One region of the Streptomyces sp. NPDC059142 genome, then DNA from elsewhere that is predicted to be linked to it. Evidence: riboswitches for the same ligand, from Rfam matches in the RefSeq annotation. Region 1 holds a riboswitch; the other holds the start of a gene.

Region 1 (7,511 bases):
AGATAGGTGTCCAGCAGCGTCAGATAGAACTGGACGTGTACGGCCTCCTCGAAGAGCTGGCGCGAGAGGTAGAGCCGCGCCTCCGGGGAGTTGATGTGCTTGTAGAGCGTCAGCACCAGATTGTTGGAGACGATCGAGTCGCCCGTCGCGAAGAACGCGACCAGCCGGCCGATCATGTGCTGCTCGCCGGGGGACAGCTTGGCGAGGTCGGCGACGTCGGAGTGGAGGTCGACCTCCTCCACCGTCCAGGTGTTCTTGATCGCGTCGCGGTAGCGCTCGTAGAAGTCCGGGTAGCGCATGGGGCGCAGCGTCAGCTCGAAGCCCGGGTCCAGGAGGTTCTTCTCGGTGGTCATTACTGGCATGCCTCGCAGGACTCGGGGTTCTCCAGGGAGCAGGCGATCGCCTCGTCGGCCGGCGTCGTCTGTACGGGGATGGGGGTGGCGGCGGGAGCGGACGCGGGGCTCGGCGCCGAGGGCCCGCCGGCCGCGCGCGCGATCCGGGTCGCCGGGCGCGAGCGCAGGTAGTACGTGGTCTTCAGCCCCTTCTTCCAGGCGTACGCGTACATCGAGCTGAGCTTCCCGATGGTCGGCGTCTCCAGGAAGAGGTTCAGCGACTGGCTCTGGTCCAGGAACGGCGTACGCGCCGCCGCCATGTCGATCAGTCCGCGCTGCGGGATCTCCCACGCCGTACGGAACAGCTCGCGCACCTCGGCCGGGATCCAGGTGAAGCCCGCCACCGAGCCGCTGGACTCGCGCAGCGCCTCGCGCGTCTGCGCGTCCCAGACGCCGAGCCGCTTCAACTCCTCCACCAGGTAGGAGTTGACCTGGAGGAACTCCCCGGAGAGCGTCTCGCGCTTGAAGAGGTTCGAGACCTGCGGCTCGATGCACTCGTACACGCCCGCGATCGACGCGATGGTCGCCGTCGGGGCGATGGCCAGGAGAAGGGAGTTGCGCATACCGGTCCTGGCGACCCGGGCGCGCAGCGCAGCCCAGCGCTCGGGCCAGTGCAGCTCCACGTCGTAGTGGTCGGGGTGGAGCACCCCGCGCGCGGCGCGCGTCTTCGACCAGGCGGGCAGCGGGCCGCTGCGCTCGGCGAGGTCGCAGGACGCCTCGTAGGCGGCGAGCATGATCCGCTCGGCGATCCGGGTGGAGAGCGCGGCGGCCTCGGGGGAGTCGAAGGGCAGCCGCTTCTTGAAGAAGACGTCCTGGAGCCCCATTGCGCCCAGGCCCACCGGGCGCCACTTGGCGTTGGAGCGGCCCGCCTGCTCGGTCGGGTAGAAGTTGATGTCGACGACCCGGTCGAGGAAGGTGACGGCGGTACGGACGGTCTCGTCCAGCCGCTCCCAGTCGATCTCGCCGGTGGCCGCGTCCACGAACGAGCCCAGGTTGACCGAGCCGAGGTTGCAGACGGCCGTCTCGCCGTCGTCCGTGACCTCCAGGATCTCCGTGCAGAGGTTGGAGGAGTGGACGGTGTGGCCGGGCTCGGCCGTCTGGTTCGCCGTACGGTTCGACGCGTCCTTGAAGGTCATCCAGCCGTTGCCGGTCTGCGCGAGGGTGCGCATCATCCGGCCGTACAGCTCACGCGCCTTGATCGTCCTGCGGGCGAGACCGTCGGCCTCCGCCTTGCGGTACGCGGCGTCGAACGCGTCGCCCCACAGGTCGACCAGGTCCGGTACGTCCACGGGCGAGAACAGCGACCATTCGCCGTCCGCCTCGACCCGGCGCATGAACTCGTCGGGGATCCAGTGCGCCAGATTGAGATTGTGGGTACGGCGCGCCTCCTCGCCCGTGTTGTCACGCAGTTCGAGGAACTCCTCCAGATCCGCGTGCCAGGTCTCCAGGTAGACACAGGCGGCGCCCTTGCGCCGGCCGCCCTGGTTGACGGCGGCGACGGAGGAGTCGAGGGTCCGCAGGAACGGGACGATGCCGTTGGAGTGGCCGTTCGTCCCCCGGATCAGTGAACCGCGCGAGCGGATACGGGAGTACGACAGGCCGATGCCGCCCGCGTGCTTCGAGAGCCGCGCGACCTGGTGGTAGCGGTCGTAGATCGAGTCCAGCTCGTCCAGCGGCGAGTCCAGCAGGTAGCAGGACGACATCTGCGGGTGACGGGTGCCGGAGTTGAAGAGGGTGGGGGAGGAGGGGAGGTAGTCCAGCCGGCTCATCAGCCGGTAGAGCGCGGCGACCTCGTCGAGCGCGTGCGCGCTCTCGTCCTCGGCGAGCCCGGCGGCGACGCGCAGCATGAAGTGCTGGGGCGTCTCGATCACCTGGCGGGTGAGCGGGTGCCGGAGCAGATAGCGGCTGTAGAGCGTCCGCAGCCCGAAGTAGCCGAAGCGGTCGTCCGCCGCCGGATCGATCAGCGCGTCGAGGCGCTCGGCGTGGCGGGTGACGAAGGCGGCCGTACGGTCCGCGATCAGGCCCTCGCGGTGGCCGACGGCGACGGACGCGGAGAACGACACGGCGCCCTGGGAGGCCGCCTCGTCGGCGATCGTACGGGTGAGCAGCCGGGCGGCGAGACGGGAGTAGGCCGGATCGTCGGAGATCTGTCCGGCCGCCGCCTCCGTGGCCAGCTCGCGCAGCTCGGCCTCGTCCGAGCGGGCGTTGCGGCCGCGCAGCGCGGCGGCGGCGATCCTGCCCGGGTCGGCGTCGGGCAGATCGGCGGTCAGCTCGGTCAGGGTCCGCAGCAGCGCGGTGCCGGGGGCGTCGGACTGCCCGGCTGCGGTCGCCGCTCCGTTCCCGGCCCCCGCCTCCGCAACCGCCGCCGAGACAACTGAAACCGGATCCGCTGGCGCGATGGTCACGTGGTGCTCTCCCTCGCTCGGCTCTGGGCCACGAGGAGGCACGGGTCCGCGCACGCGGACGCACCCCTGCCCTTGAGGGGAGGCACACCGCGCCGCGTCCACCGGCCCAACCGCGAGGCCCGGACGTCTGGGCGCCCGGATCGGTCGAGCCGGACGCACTGCCGGCAGGTGTTCGGACTGGCGGGCACGACAAAGCGCGCCACAGTACACCGTTGCGGGACAGTTCCGGATTCACACCGGATTCCCCTGCGTCGACAGCGAGGTCGAGCATACATCTGGGGGGCGCGCGCTGCGTCACCCCCCAGATGTTGTGTCGTGGGTCGCTTCGCCCCGTGATTGTCGGACCCCTCCGCTATCGTCATGAGGACAAGGCGGAGGTATCCCCATGACGGTCATCGACTACGAATCCCAGATCCATCCCGAAGAGTTCGACGAGGCCACCGCGATAACGGCCCGCACCATCACGAGTATCCGGCTGGACTCATCGACGGGAAGATCAGGAGCAGGGTCGTGCCGGACGGGGACCACGGACGCATCGTGCAGTGGCTGACACGTATCCGTATGCGGTCCCGCCCGGAGCTGTGGCTCCGAACCGGTCGGGATCACGCTGGAGACCGGGCAGCTCAAGGACTGGGTGCGCTGAGCTGACGACGAACGGGCCGCCGGACCCGTGGGAGAGGTCCGGCGGCCCGAGGTCCGCGCAGTGCGGCCAGGCTGCCCGGTGCGGGCAGCCTGCCCGGTGAGGGCTCAGCAGCAGCGGAACCCCTCGCGCGGATCGGCCTCGCGGGCGTCCGTGCGGCTGCGTTCGAACGCGCGGCGGGTCATGATCTCCCCCGCCGGGCCGCCCGCGCCCGCGTGGGCCCGCGCGTGGGCCACGTAGCGCTCGTACGCCGACTCGCCGGTGAACTCCCGCACGTACCAGCGGATCCGCCGCGCCACGTGCCGCAGCCGCTCCGCCGTGTCGCGCGGGCGACTTCCGGCCCCGCTTCCGGTCGGGGTTCGGGGGCCGTTCCGTAGCCCGGTCACGCCGGGCCCGTTCCCGCCGGGACGGTCTCCCGCTCCCTGGTGGCCTCGGCGGCGGCCAGCTCGGCCTTCTCCTCCTTGGTCGGGATCATGCCGGCGGGGGCGACGATCCTGGACTCGGTGTACGGGACCTCCGTCAGCCGGGCGCTCTCCGGGTCGCGGATCGCCTTGAAGCAGACCCGTCCCGCGTCCGCGATGACCACCAGGATGAGGACCGCGAAGATGGCCGAGAGGACCCCGTCCACCGTGGAGTTGGTGACGACGGTGTGCATGTCGTCCATGGTCTTGGCGGGGGCCAGCACCTCGCCCCGGTCGATGGCCGACTGGTACACGTCGCGCTGGGTGAAGAAGCCCACCCTCGGGTCGCCGGAGAAGATCTTCTGCCAGCTCGCGGTGAGGGTGACGGCGGCGTCCCAGGCGAGCGGCACGGCCGTCACCCAGGCCCACTTCAGACGGCCGGACTTGACCAGCAGCGTGGTGCAGACGGCGAGCGCCACGGCCGCCAGGAGCTGGTTGGCGATGCCGAAGAGCGGGAAGAGCTGGTTGATGCCGCCCAGCGGGTCGTGGACACCGACCCAGAGGAAGTAGCCCCAGCCGCCGACCACGACCGCGCTGGCGAACCAGACGCCGGGCTTCCAGCTCACCTGGCGCATCGGCTTGTACACGTTGCCGAGCATGTCCTGGAGCATGAAGCGGCCGACACGCGTCCCCGCGTCCACCGTGGTGAGGATGAACAGCGCCTCGAACATGATCGCGAAGTGGTACCAGAACGCCTTCATGGCGGTGCCGCCGACGACCGACGAGAAGATCTCCGCCATGCCGAGGGCGAAGGTCGGCGCCCCGCCGGTCCGCGAGAGCAGACTCGTCTCCTCGACGTCCTTCGCCGCCTGGGCGAGCTGGTCGGGCGAGATGGTGAAGCCCAGGTTCGCGACCGCCTGCGAGGCGGACTCGACCGTACCGCCGATGACCCCGGCGGGGGAGTTGACCGCGAAGTACAGACCCGGGTCGATGATGCAGGCGGCGATCAGCGCCATGATCGCGACGAACGACTCGGTCAGCATCGCGCCGTAACCGATCATCCGGATCTGGGTCTCCTTCTGGACCATCTTCGGCGTCGTGCCCGAGGAGATCAGGGAGTGGAAGCCCGAGAGCGCGCCGCACGCGATGGTGATGAAGACGAACGGGAACATGGACCCGGCGAAGACCGGTCCGTCACCGCGGCTCGCGAACTCGGTGACCGCGTCCATCTTCATCGTCGGCAGCGCGATCGCCACGCCCAGCGCCAGCAGCACGATCGTGCCGACCTTCATGAACGTCGACAGGTAGTCGCGCGGTGCCAGCAGCATCCACACCGGGAGCACGGAGGCGAGGAAGCCGTACGCGATCATCCAGATGACCAGCGTCCCGGCCTCCAGCGTGAAGGTGTCGGCGAGCGAGGACTCCGCGACCCAGCCGCCCGCCACGATGGCGAGCAGCAGCAGCGCCACCCCGATGAGCGAGACCTCGGTGACCCGGCCGGGGCGCAGGATCCGCAGGTACACGCCCATGAAGAGGGCGATCGGGATGGTCATGGCGATGGAGAAGACGCCCCACGGCGAGTGCGCCAGGGCGTTGACGATGACCAGCGCCAGCACGGCCAGCAGAATGATCATGATCATGAAGACGGCGATGAGCGCGGCGGCGCCGCCGAAGGGGCCGATCTCGTCCCGGGCGATCTGGCCGAGGGAACGGCCGTCGCGGCGGGTGGAGAAGAACAGCGTCACCATGTCCTGGACGGCGCCGGCGAAGATCACGCCCGCGACGATCCAGATCGTGCCGGGCAGATACCCCATCTGCGCGGCGAGCACGGGACCGACCAGGGGCCCCGCGCCCGCGATGGCCGCGAAGTGGTGGCCGAACAGCACGCGCCGGTCGGTGGGGTGGAAGTCGACCCCGTTGTCCAGCCGTTCCGCCGGGGTGGCCCGGGTCTTGTCGACCTTGAGGACGCGGTTGGCGATGAAGCGCGAGTAGAAGCGGTAGGCGATCGCGTACGAGCCGAGGGCGGCGGCCAGCATCCACGCCGCCGAGACCTCCTCGCCCCGGGAGAGGGCGAGCACCCCCCAGCCCGCCGCGCCCACCAGCGCGACCAGGGTCCAGACGGCGATGGATCTCGGGCTGAGGCCCCCTGGGGCCTTCGGCCGGGTGTCCGTCGACGGGGTGTCGTTCGGCGCGGGCTCTGGCATGGCGAGTCGTCCCCTCACTGGTCACCTGCGTACCGCCTGATGCGTCATGCGTCACGCGTAATGCGCAGGAAATCTAGGGGACCATCCCGGGACACGCCACCACCAGCCCATATCCCGGTACGTTAACTGCCCGCGGGCGGTGGGTTTATGTATGCCTGAGGGGAATTCCCGTGCCGGACGTCAGGGGCGCGGGCGCTGGAGGCGTGCCACGAACTTGTAGCGGTCGCCGCGGTAGACGGACCGTACCCACTCCACCGGTTCACCGGCCGCGTCCAGCGAGTGGCGCGAGAGCATCAGCATCGGCAGCCCCACGTCCGTACCGAGCAGCCCGGCCTCGCGCGGGTTGGCCAGCGAGGTCTCGATGGTCTCCTCGGCCTCGGCGAGATGCACGTCGTACACCTCCGCCAACGCCGTATAGAGGGACGTGTACTTGACGAGAGAGCGGCGCAGCGCGGGAAAGCGCTTCGCCGAGAGGTGCGTGGTCTCGATGGCCATCGGCTCACCGCTCGCCAGCCGCAGCCGCTCGATCCGCAGCACGCGCCCGCCCGCGGTGATGTCGAGGAGCCCGGCGAGGGTGTCGTCGGCGGTGACGTAGCCGATGTCGAGGAGCTGCGAGGTCGGTTCGAGCCCCTGGGCGCGCATGTCCTCGGTGTACGAGGTGAGCTGGAGGGCCTGGGAGACCTTGGGCTTGGCGACGAAGGTGCCCTTGCCCTGGATGCGTTCGAGCCGGCCCTCGACGACGAGTTCCTGGAGGGCCTGGCGCACGGTCGTCCGCGAGGTGTCGAACTCGGCGGCCAGGGTGCGCTCCGGCGGTACGGGCGTTCCGGGCGGCAGCGTCTCCGTCATGTCGAGCAAGTGCCGCTTCAAGCGGTAGTACTTGGGCACGCGCGCCGTACGGGTGGCGGGTCCGCCCTCGGTCTCCGTACCGACCCCGTCCGTGGCCATGGCCTGCCTTCCCGACTCCTGCGCTGCTGCCGTCACCGGCTCCTCCGTCTGTCGCGGCTCACATGGTGGCACGGTCCGGCCACGGGTCGTCGCCCTCTCTCAGGTGTCGGTCCGATAACGGACACGACTGCCCTTCTTATACACCCTTGACACCCCTAAAGGTCTAGGCCAAGCTCACTCCCTACTGGCCTAATGGTCTAAACCATTAAAGGGGCCAGGGGGGTTGCAGTGTCCCTGAGGAGGGTGGCGTGAAGCGCAAGCTCATCGCGGCGGTCGGCGTCGCAGGCATGGTGATCGGCCTCGCGGCGTGTGGATCCGACGATTCGAAGGGCGGTGCGTCCGGGGGAGATTCGGCGAAGGAACTCACCGTCTGGCTGACGGTGGACGCCCAGAACAACTGGCCGGAGCTGGTCAAGGCCGCTGACGACGCCCTGGTCGAGAAGCACCCGGGCATCAAGATCAAGCACGAGTACTACGGCTGGCCCGACAAGAACGCCAAGCTCGACGCCGTGCTCGCCACCGAC
Region 2 (7,511 bases), on a different contig from region 1:
ACGCGAGGGTCTTCGAGAAGGGTGTCGACGGTCTCGCGGGCGCCGTTGACGACGTTGAGGACACCGGGCGGCAGCCCTGCCTCCAGGAACAGTTCGGCGAGCCGCAGCGGGACGGACGGATCCCGCTCGGAGGGCTTGAGGATGAAGGCGTTGCCGCAGGCCAGGGCGGGGGCGGCCTTCCACAGAGGGATCATCGCGGGGAAGTTGAACGGCGTGATTCCCGCGACCACTCCGAGCGGGGAGCGCAGGGAGTGGACGTCGATGCCGGTGCCGGCGTTGTCGGTGAACTCACCCTTGAGGAGATGTGGGATACCTGCGGCGAACTCGACTACCTCCAGGCCGCGTTGGATGTCGCCGTGTGCGTCCGCGATGGTCTTTCCGTGCTCGGCGGACAGCAGCCGGGCCAGTCCGTCCTTCTCCTGCTCGACGAGCTGGAGGAATCGCATCAGGACCCGGGCGCGGCGCTGCGGGTTCCACTCGCCCCACTCTGGTTGCGCGTTGGCGGAATCGGCGATGACCGCCTCCGCCTCGGTGCGGTTCGCGAGGGGCACCAGGGCCTGGACCTCGCCGGTGTTGGGGTCGTACACCTCGCCGTAGGACCCCGAGGTGCCCCGGGTGTGTTTGCCGCCGACGAAGTGGGTCAACTCGCGCGCGGAGGCGCGTTCGTGCTCGCGGACCATGACTGCCTGCTCTCGTCAGGAGGGATCCGGGGATGGCACACGCCGTCACCGCACACGCACGCGGGTGGCGTACGGATACCGGGGGCGCGAGATCGCGTATGGCCGGAGTCCCGTCAGAGGGCGGGTTCACCAGGGTTGTGGGTACACACCGGTGCCATGCGTGTCAGCTCCATCCTCGTGGACAACACGGAACATCCCACGGCCGGTATCCTGACTCCCGGATCAGCGCGCGCCGTCCGCCTTCCCGACATCCAGCTCGTCAGTGGCGTCCTGCTCGACGGCGTACTCCCCGGTCACAGTGGCGGGACCGCGCCGGAATCACACCGGCTTCCCTGCACCGCGGGCCTTCACCGCGACTATATAGTTGGACGTCCTAGTAAATCTAGCCTCCGAGACCGCCTGTCGCCTTCGCCGCTGGTCAGGGGTTTCCGGATGCGTCCGTACGGGGCGCGGCGAAGCGCGCCGGGGCACGGAGACGAGCCCGGCGGGCATCACGCCGGAAGGTGGTCAGCACCGCCGGACGTGGTGCTGGTCCTGCCGTGCGGTTCTCCGCCGGAGCGCACCCTGCGGGAGGCGGACCTGCTCACCCGCCTGCCCGGCTGGGCCCATCTGCGCCGCAGTGGCATCCCGGGGTCCCTTGGATGTGCCCGCCCGCTGCTGGTGAAGGGCGAGAAGACGATCACGAGCAGAACATCTGTACACGCTCTGTACCGTCAGGGCCCGAGCAGGAGGCTGTGGGCGCGCTCCTTGGCGGACGCTTGACGCTTGGCGACGTACCGCCAGTTCACGACTTTCCACATGGCCTCGATGAAACGGAGCCCTGCGGAGGAGGGGCAGGGCTCCGAGGGTGCGGGAAGCGGTCACCCGCCCCCAGGGCCCGCGAAGGCCCTACGCGCCCCGTCATCGCGGCGAGCACCAAAAGCCAGCCCGGGTAAGAGCCACTCCGATATACGGGTAATCAGGATCGATACGGGATGGGGCACTCCGGGCCGACACGATGGTCAGGCATAATGCGCGGCGTACACCTGAGCGACGGGAACCAGGAAGCCGGTGCGAGTCCGGCGCGGTCCCGCCACTGTGACCGGGGAGCGACCCCCTATGCCACGGCCCACCGGCCGGAAGGCGGGGCGAGCGGCGATCCGGCAGCCAGGAGACTGGCCCGTCGCTTCACCAACTGTCCGGGGCGTGGACTCCCCAGGAAGAGGTCTGTGATGCGCGTCGCGAACTGGCGGCCGACCGGGGCGTCTTTCTGCTTGTTCCGGTGTCCGGAACCCAGTGGAAGGCTCGGCACACCATGACGTTTCCCCTTGCGCGCCGCCGGCTCCTGACCGGGGCCGGTGCGCTCGCCGCCGGAGCGGCTCTGGCGGGCTGCTCCCCCGGCAACGCCCCCGGCTCCTCCCAGGGACGCAGGCTGCGCGCCGCCTTCAGCGCGGGCGGGTCGCAGGAGACCCTGGACCCGCACACAGCTCCGCTCTTCATCGACCAGGCCCGCGCCAAGGCGTTGTACGACAGCGTCCTGACGTACAAGGACGACATGTCGGTCCAGGCGAGGCTCGCCGAGAGCTGGGAGAGCGACAGCTCCGGCAGCCGCTGGCGCGTACGTCTGCGGGACGCCCGGTTCCACGACGGCAGGCGCGTCACCGCGGCCGACGTTCTGTGGAACTATCGGCGTATAGCCGACCCGGCGACCGGAGCATCGGCCCAACAGCTCTTCGCCGGCGTCGATTTCAGCGCGAGCCGGGCGTCCGGCCGAGACCTCACCCTTGTCCTCACCGCGGCCGACTTCGAGTTCCCGGCGGCGCTTGGCGCTGCCGGCACCGAGATCGTCCCGAAGGACACCAAGGACTTCGACAGGCCCATCGGCTCGGGTCCCTTCCGCTACCGCTCCTTCCGTCCGGGCGGCAGCACCCTGTTCACCGCGTGGTCGGACCACTGGGACGGCGGGCCGGACATCGAGGAACTGGAGTTCGTACCGGTCAACGACGAACAGGCGCGGCTCAACGCCCTGTTGTCCGGACAGGTGCACTACGCCCACGATCTGTCAGCGGCCTCGGCGACGCGGCTGGCCGGCCGCGACGGGCTGCGCGTCCTGCGGACGAGGCTGAGCACCATGCAGGCCGTCCTGCTCCGGCTCAACCGGGCTCCCTTCGACGACCCACGCCTCGTCCGGGCGTTCACCCTCGGGCTCGACCGGGACCGGCTCGTCGAAGTCGCCCTCGCCGGACACGGCACCGCGGGCAACGACCTCTTCGGGCAGGGACTGCGCGGATACCCAGCCGGCCTGCCCGCGCGGGAACGTGACGTCGACCGGGCCCGCGCGCTGGTCGAGGAAGCGGGCGCGAACGGCCTGACGATCGCCCTGGAGACCAGCGATGCCGACCCGACCTGGGGCAACGCATCCTCACTCATCGCCGGCCAACTGAAGGACATCGGTTTCAAGGTCACCCCGCACGTTCGCTCGGCCGCCACGTATTTCGGCGAGATCAAGACCAAGGGCGTCGCCGCTCACAGCCGTACCGCCACCCTGCCCGTCACCACGCACCTGCGCTCCCGGCTGCGCGCCGACGCACCCAACAACCTCACCGGATACGACGACCCGGCCTTCGACAGGCTTCTCACCCAGGCGTCCGCCACCCGCGACGAGAAGACGCGCCTCGACCTTCTCGCCAGGGCGCAACATCGCGCCAGGGACCGCAGCGGCCAGCTCGTGTGGGCCTTCAGCGACTGGAACATCGGCCACAGCGGCACTCTCACCGGGCTTCGGGCCGCGCCGCCCAACTCCTGCGACTGGGCGCGCTTCGACCGTGTCCGCATTTCCTGACGGCCCGCCCCGTGCGACACGTCCGACGGACCGTGTCGCATGACGCCCACGTACGAGGGAGCACCCCGCCCGGCGCGGACGTGGCGGCCGTCGGGGATGACACGCTACGCGCTGATCAGGACCGCCACGGCCGTCGCGCAGGGCGCAGTGGTCCTGGTCGCGGTCTTCGCCCTGACCTCGCTCCTGCCGGGCGACACCGTCGACGCCGTCCTCGGCGAGCAGGGCACGCCCGAGCAGCAGCGTCTGGCCCGTACCGAACTGGGACTCGACGAGCCGGTCACCACGCGCTTCCTCCACTGGGTCATCGACCTGTGCCACATGCGCCTGGGGCAGTCGCTCGTCACCGGCGTCCCCGTCACCCAGGAGATCGGCGACCGTTTCGCCGCGACGGCCGTCCTGACCGCCGTGGCACTGGCACTGCTCATCCCCCTCGCCCTCGCTCTGGGTGTCCTGACGGGGCTGCGCGAGGGATCCTTCGCCGACCGGACACTCAACGCCTGCGTACTCGCGCTGCACTCCGTACCGGAGTTCGTGCTCGGCCTGCTCCTCACGGCCTGGCTCAGCGCGGGACTCGGGCTACTGCCCGCCACCGCCGCGGGCCTCGGCGGCACCGAGGTGCTCTCCGCCCCCACGGTCCTCGTCCTGCCGGTCGCCGTCCTGGTCGCACGGCAGCTCTGCGACCTGACCCGGCAGGTCCGCATCGGTGTCGCCACCCGGATGACCAGCCCCGTCGTCCGCCATCTGCGGCTTCTCGGCCTGCACGAACGCACCATCGTGCTCCGCCATGTGCTGCCGGGGTGTCTCGCCCCGTCGGTGCAGCAACTCGCGCGCTGCGTGGACGGACTGCTCGGCGGCACCGTCGTGGTGGAGTCGCTGTTCACCGTCCGCGGACTGGGTACGGGCTTCGTCGAGTCGGTGCAGAACCGCGACATACCGGCGGTTCAGGGATACGCCCTGCTCTTCGCCGCGACGGCTCTGGTCGTGAACCTTCTCGCCGACCTGACCGTCGCCCGGCTGACCCCCCAGCGGGAGGAACGCGCGTGACCACCCGCCCGCCGGCCGCACCGCGACGCAGTATCGGCTCGCGCTGCCTGGACTCGCTCGCCCTTGTGCTGCTGGGACTGCCCGTCGTTCTCGCCGTCATCGGTCCCTTTGTCGCGGGCTCCACCGCTCCGGACGCGGCCCCACTGCTAACGGCCGGAGAAGGCCACCTGCTGGGCACCGATGTCCTCGGCCGGGACGTGTTCGCCCTCGTCCTCGACGGGGGACGATCCGTGCTGGCCATGACCCTGGCGGCCCTCCTCACCGCCTGCGCGGTGGGCCTGCCGCTCGGCCTCTTCACGGCCGGGACCCACCGTCGCTGGGCCGACGAAACGGTCATGCGCGGCCTGGACGTACTGCTCGCTTTCCCCGCTCTCCTCCTGGTGATGACGCTGGCGGCTTCCGGCCACCAGGACGCCACCACTCTGGTGGCAATCGCGGCCCTCGTCCAGATTCCCGCCGTCACCCGCCTGGTACGGACCGCAGCCCTGGCGCCGGGCTGCCGTACGGCCGTGGAGGCCATGCGGCTGCAAGGCGCACCCTGGCACCACATCCACGGACGCTATGTGCTCAGGCGGGTGAGCCGGCCTCTGATCACCGACGCGGGCAACCGGAGCGGGCTGGTCCTCTCGCTGCTGGCCTCCGCCAACTTCCTCGGCCTCGGTCTGCCCGCGGACGCATCCGACTGGGCCGTCCTCGTCGACCGCAACGCCGACGCGCTCTTCCTCCAGCCGCTCGCCGTCCTGGTCCCGGCCGCGCTCCTGACGGCGCTGGCAGTCGGCGGAAACCTCACCACGGACCGCCTCCTGAGCCGGTCCGACCGCACCCCCGCACCCGAGCAGGGGCCAACCCCACCGATTCCGCCGCCGACCGCGGCCGCCGGACCGCAGCCGGCAGCAGACCGTCGTACCCGTCCCCCCGCTGTGCTGACGTGTCGTGGACTCACCGCCCGCACCCTCGCGGGAGAGGTGCTCCTGGACCAGGTGGACCTCGATCTCCAGCCCGGCCGTACTCTGGCACTCGTCGGCCCCTCGGGGAGCGGCAAGACCACCCTGGGACTGGCCGCCCTCGCCCTCGCACACCCCGGCATCACCCTCACCGGCACCGTGCTCCTGCACGGCGTCGACCTCCTCGCCCTGCCACCGGGCGAACTGCGCGCCACACGCGCCGGAACCGTGGCCCACCTTCCGCAGGACCCCGCCTCCGTACTCGACCCGACCCGACGCGTCGGCGCGGTGCTGCGGGAACTCGCCGCGCTGAACCATCCCCGGCGCACGCCACCCGGTCGGACACGGCGGGGGCAACGACGCGCCGGCATCGCGCGGGACGTCCAGCATGCTCTGCGTGTCGCCGGACTCCCGGAGGACGGCCCGCTCCTACGCCGCCACCCTCATCAACTGTCGGGCGGACAACAGCAGCGCATGGCACTGGCCACCGCGCTGGTGACCCGCCCGCGGCTGCTCGTCCTCGACGAGCCCACGAGCGGTCTCGACGAGGAGACGACCGCACTGCTCACCCGCCGCCTGCGCCACCTGCTCAACAGTGGTACGGCACTCCTGCTGATCACCCACGACCCGCGTGTGGCGGACGCGCTCGCCGACGAGACGGCCGTGCTGGAGCGAGGACGGGTCGTCCGCCGGGGCGCGAGCGAACGGTTCCCACGGGGGGCCGAGAAGACCGTGGCCCCCTCACCCACGACACGCCCGTCCACGGCGCCCGGCCGCCCGGTACCCTCATCCGTCCTCACGCGTTCCCTGGCCGTCGTCGGGGTCGATCCCTCCCGCCCCCGGCTCACCCCGACCAGCCTCACCTTCCCGCCGAAGAGCCGTACCGTCGTCAGCGGTGTGTCGGGCGCGGGCAAGACCACGCTGGGGCGCGCCATGGCCGGCCTCACACCGGTCGGCGCCGGGAGCGTCGAACGCGACGGCGTCGTCCTGGCGGGAGAGGTGGAGCGGAGAGGACACCAGGCGCTACGCGTCGTCCAGTACGTCCACCAGGACGCGCGGGCGTCCTTCGACGAGTACCGCCCGGTGATCGGCCAGATCACCGCGACCGCCCGGCATCTGCGCGGTCTCTCGCCCGCCGACTCGTACGACGAGGCGTCATCGCTCGTCCGCAGACTGGGTCTGGATCCCGGCAGCTTGGCCCGCCGCCCCGGGGGCCTGTCCGGCGGCCAGCTCCAACGGGCCGCCCTCGTACGCGCGCTGACCGCGCGCCCCGCACTGCTGGTGTGCGACGAAGTGACCTCCGCACTCGACCCGTCGACCGCAGCCGCGACCGTACGGCTTCTGGTCGAGGAGAGCGAAGCGCACGGTATGGCCGTGCTGTTCGTCACCCATGACACCACGCTCTTCGACGCCGTGGCGCATCGCCGGCTTCACGTGACCGCCGGACGTGTCCACGAACGGCGCCCCACCGTTCCGGAAAGCCTCGGGGACCACATCGTGCTCCGGGGCGAGCCGAACTGACCCGCTCGTTCACAGGATGCCGGATCGCGGACCCCTTCGGCCCCCGTGCGGTGCCAGGAGAACGACCGGACATGGTGGGACCGGGCGCGCGCCGGCCCGACGTACCCGGACAACCCGCCGACCAGAAACGGACTGATGCTCGACGGACTTGAGCAACGCTGTGATCACGCTCCGGATGCGACAGCAGTCGGCTCGTATAAGGGTGTGAGGTTTGTGACGACCCGTCGGATACGAAGTGCCTCCGTCACGGAGGCAATGGTCACCGGGCTTACCGCCTGCTCGGCACCCGGCAGCGGCGAAAGGGACCGGCATCCTCCAGGCGCGCGCCCCTCACCCTGGCCGTCCAGCGGACGGCAGCGCGGCGTCGCCAGACCCCGTGGTCCCCAACTGGTCGCCGAGAAACACCGAAAGGCGGTACCGGATTTTTCCGATACCGCCTACGACCTGCGAAAACGCTGGTCGGGACGACAGGATTTGAACCTGCGACCCCTTGACCCCCAG

Evidence for each region. A riboswitch is a leader RNA that binds a small molecule or an ion and turns the genes downstream of it on or off. The one in region 1 is predicted to bind cobalamin.
Region 2: it holds a riboswitch for cobalamin, as region 1 does, so the genes downstream of both, ACFXPK_RS04355 (ABC transporter substrate-binding protein) here and ACFXPK_RS18730 (ribonucleoside-diphosphate reductase subunit alpha) in region 1, are expected to answer to the same signal.

What each region holds. Positions count from the first base shown of each region.
Region 1 covers NZ_JBHZDA010000048.1:1,133-8,643, reverse strand. The annotation lists gene ACFXPK_RS18735 (ribonucleotide-diphosphate reductase subunit beta) at 1-362, opposite strand, end outside; gene ACFXPK_RS18730 (ribonucleoside-diphosphate reductase subunit alpha) at 353-2,797, opposite strand; cobalamin riboswitch at 2,943-3,085, opposite strand; gene ACFXPK_RS18725 (YbdD/YjiX family protein) at 3,545-3,745, opposite strand; gene ACFXPK_RS18720 (carbon starvation CstA family protein) at 3,820-6,042, opposite strand; gene ACFXPK_RS18715 (GntR family transcriptional regulator) at 6,223-6,987, opposite strand; gene ACFXPK_RS18710 (extracellular solute-binding protein) at 7,236-7,511, shown strand, end outside.
Region 2 covers NZ_JBHZDA010000006.1:36,017-43,527, forward strand. The annotation lists gene ACFXPK_RS04350 (CoA-acylating methylmalonate-semialdehyde dehydrogenase) at 1-680, opposite strand, end outside; cobalamin riboswitch at 863-1,050, opposite strand; cobalamin riboswitch at 1,678-1,858, shown strand; gene ACFXPK_RS04355 (ABC transporter substrate-binding protein) at 1,975-3,501, shown strand; gene ACFXPK_RS04360 (ABC transporter permease) at 3,598-4,545, shown strand; gene ACFXPK_RS04365 (ATP-binding cassette domain-containing protein) at 4,542-7,010, shown strand; tRNA gene ACFXPK_RS04370 (tRNA-Pro) at 7,467-7,511, opposite strand, start outside.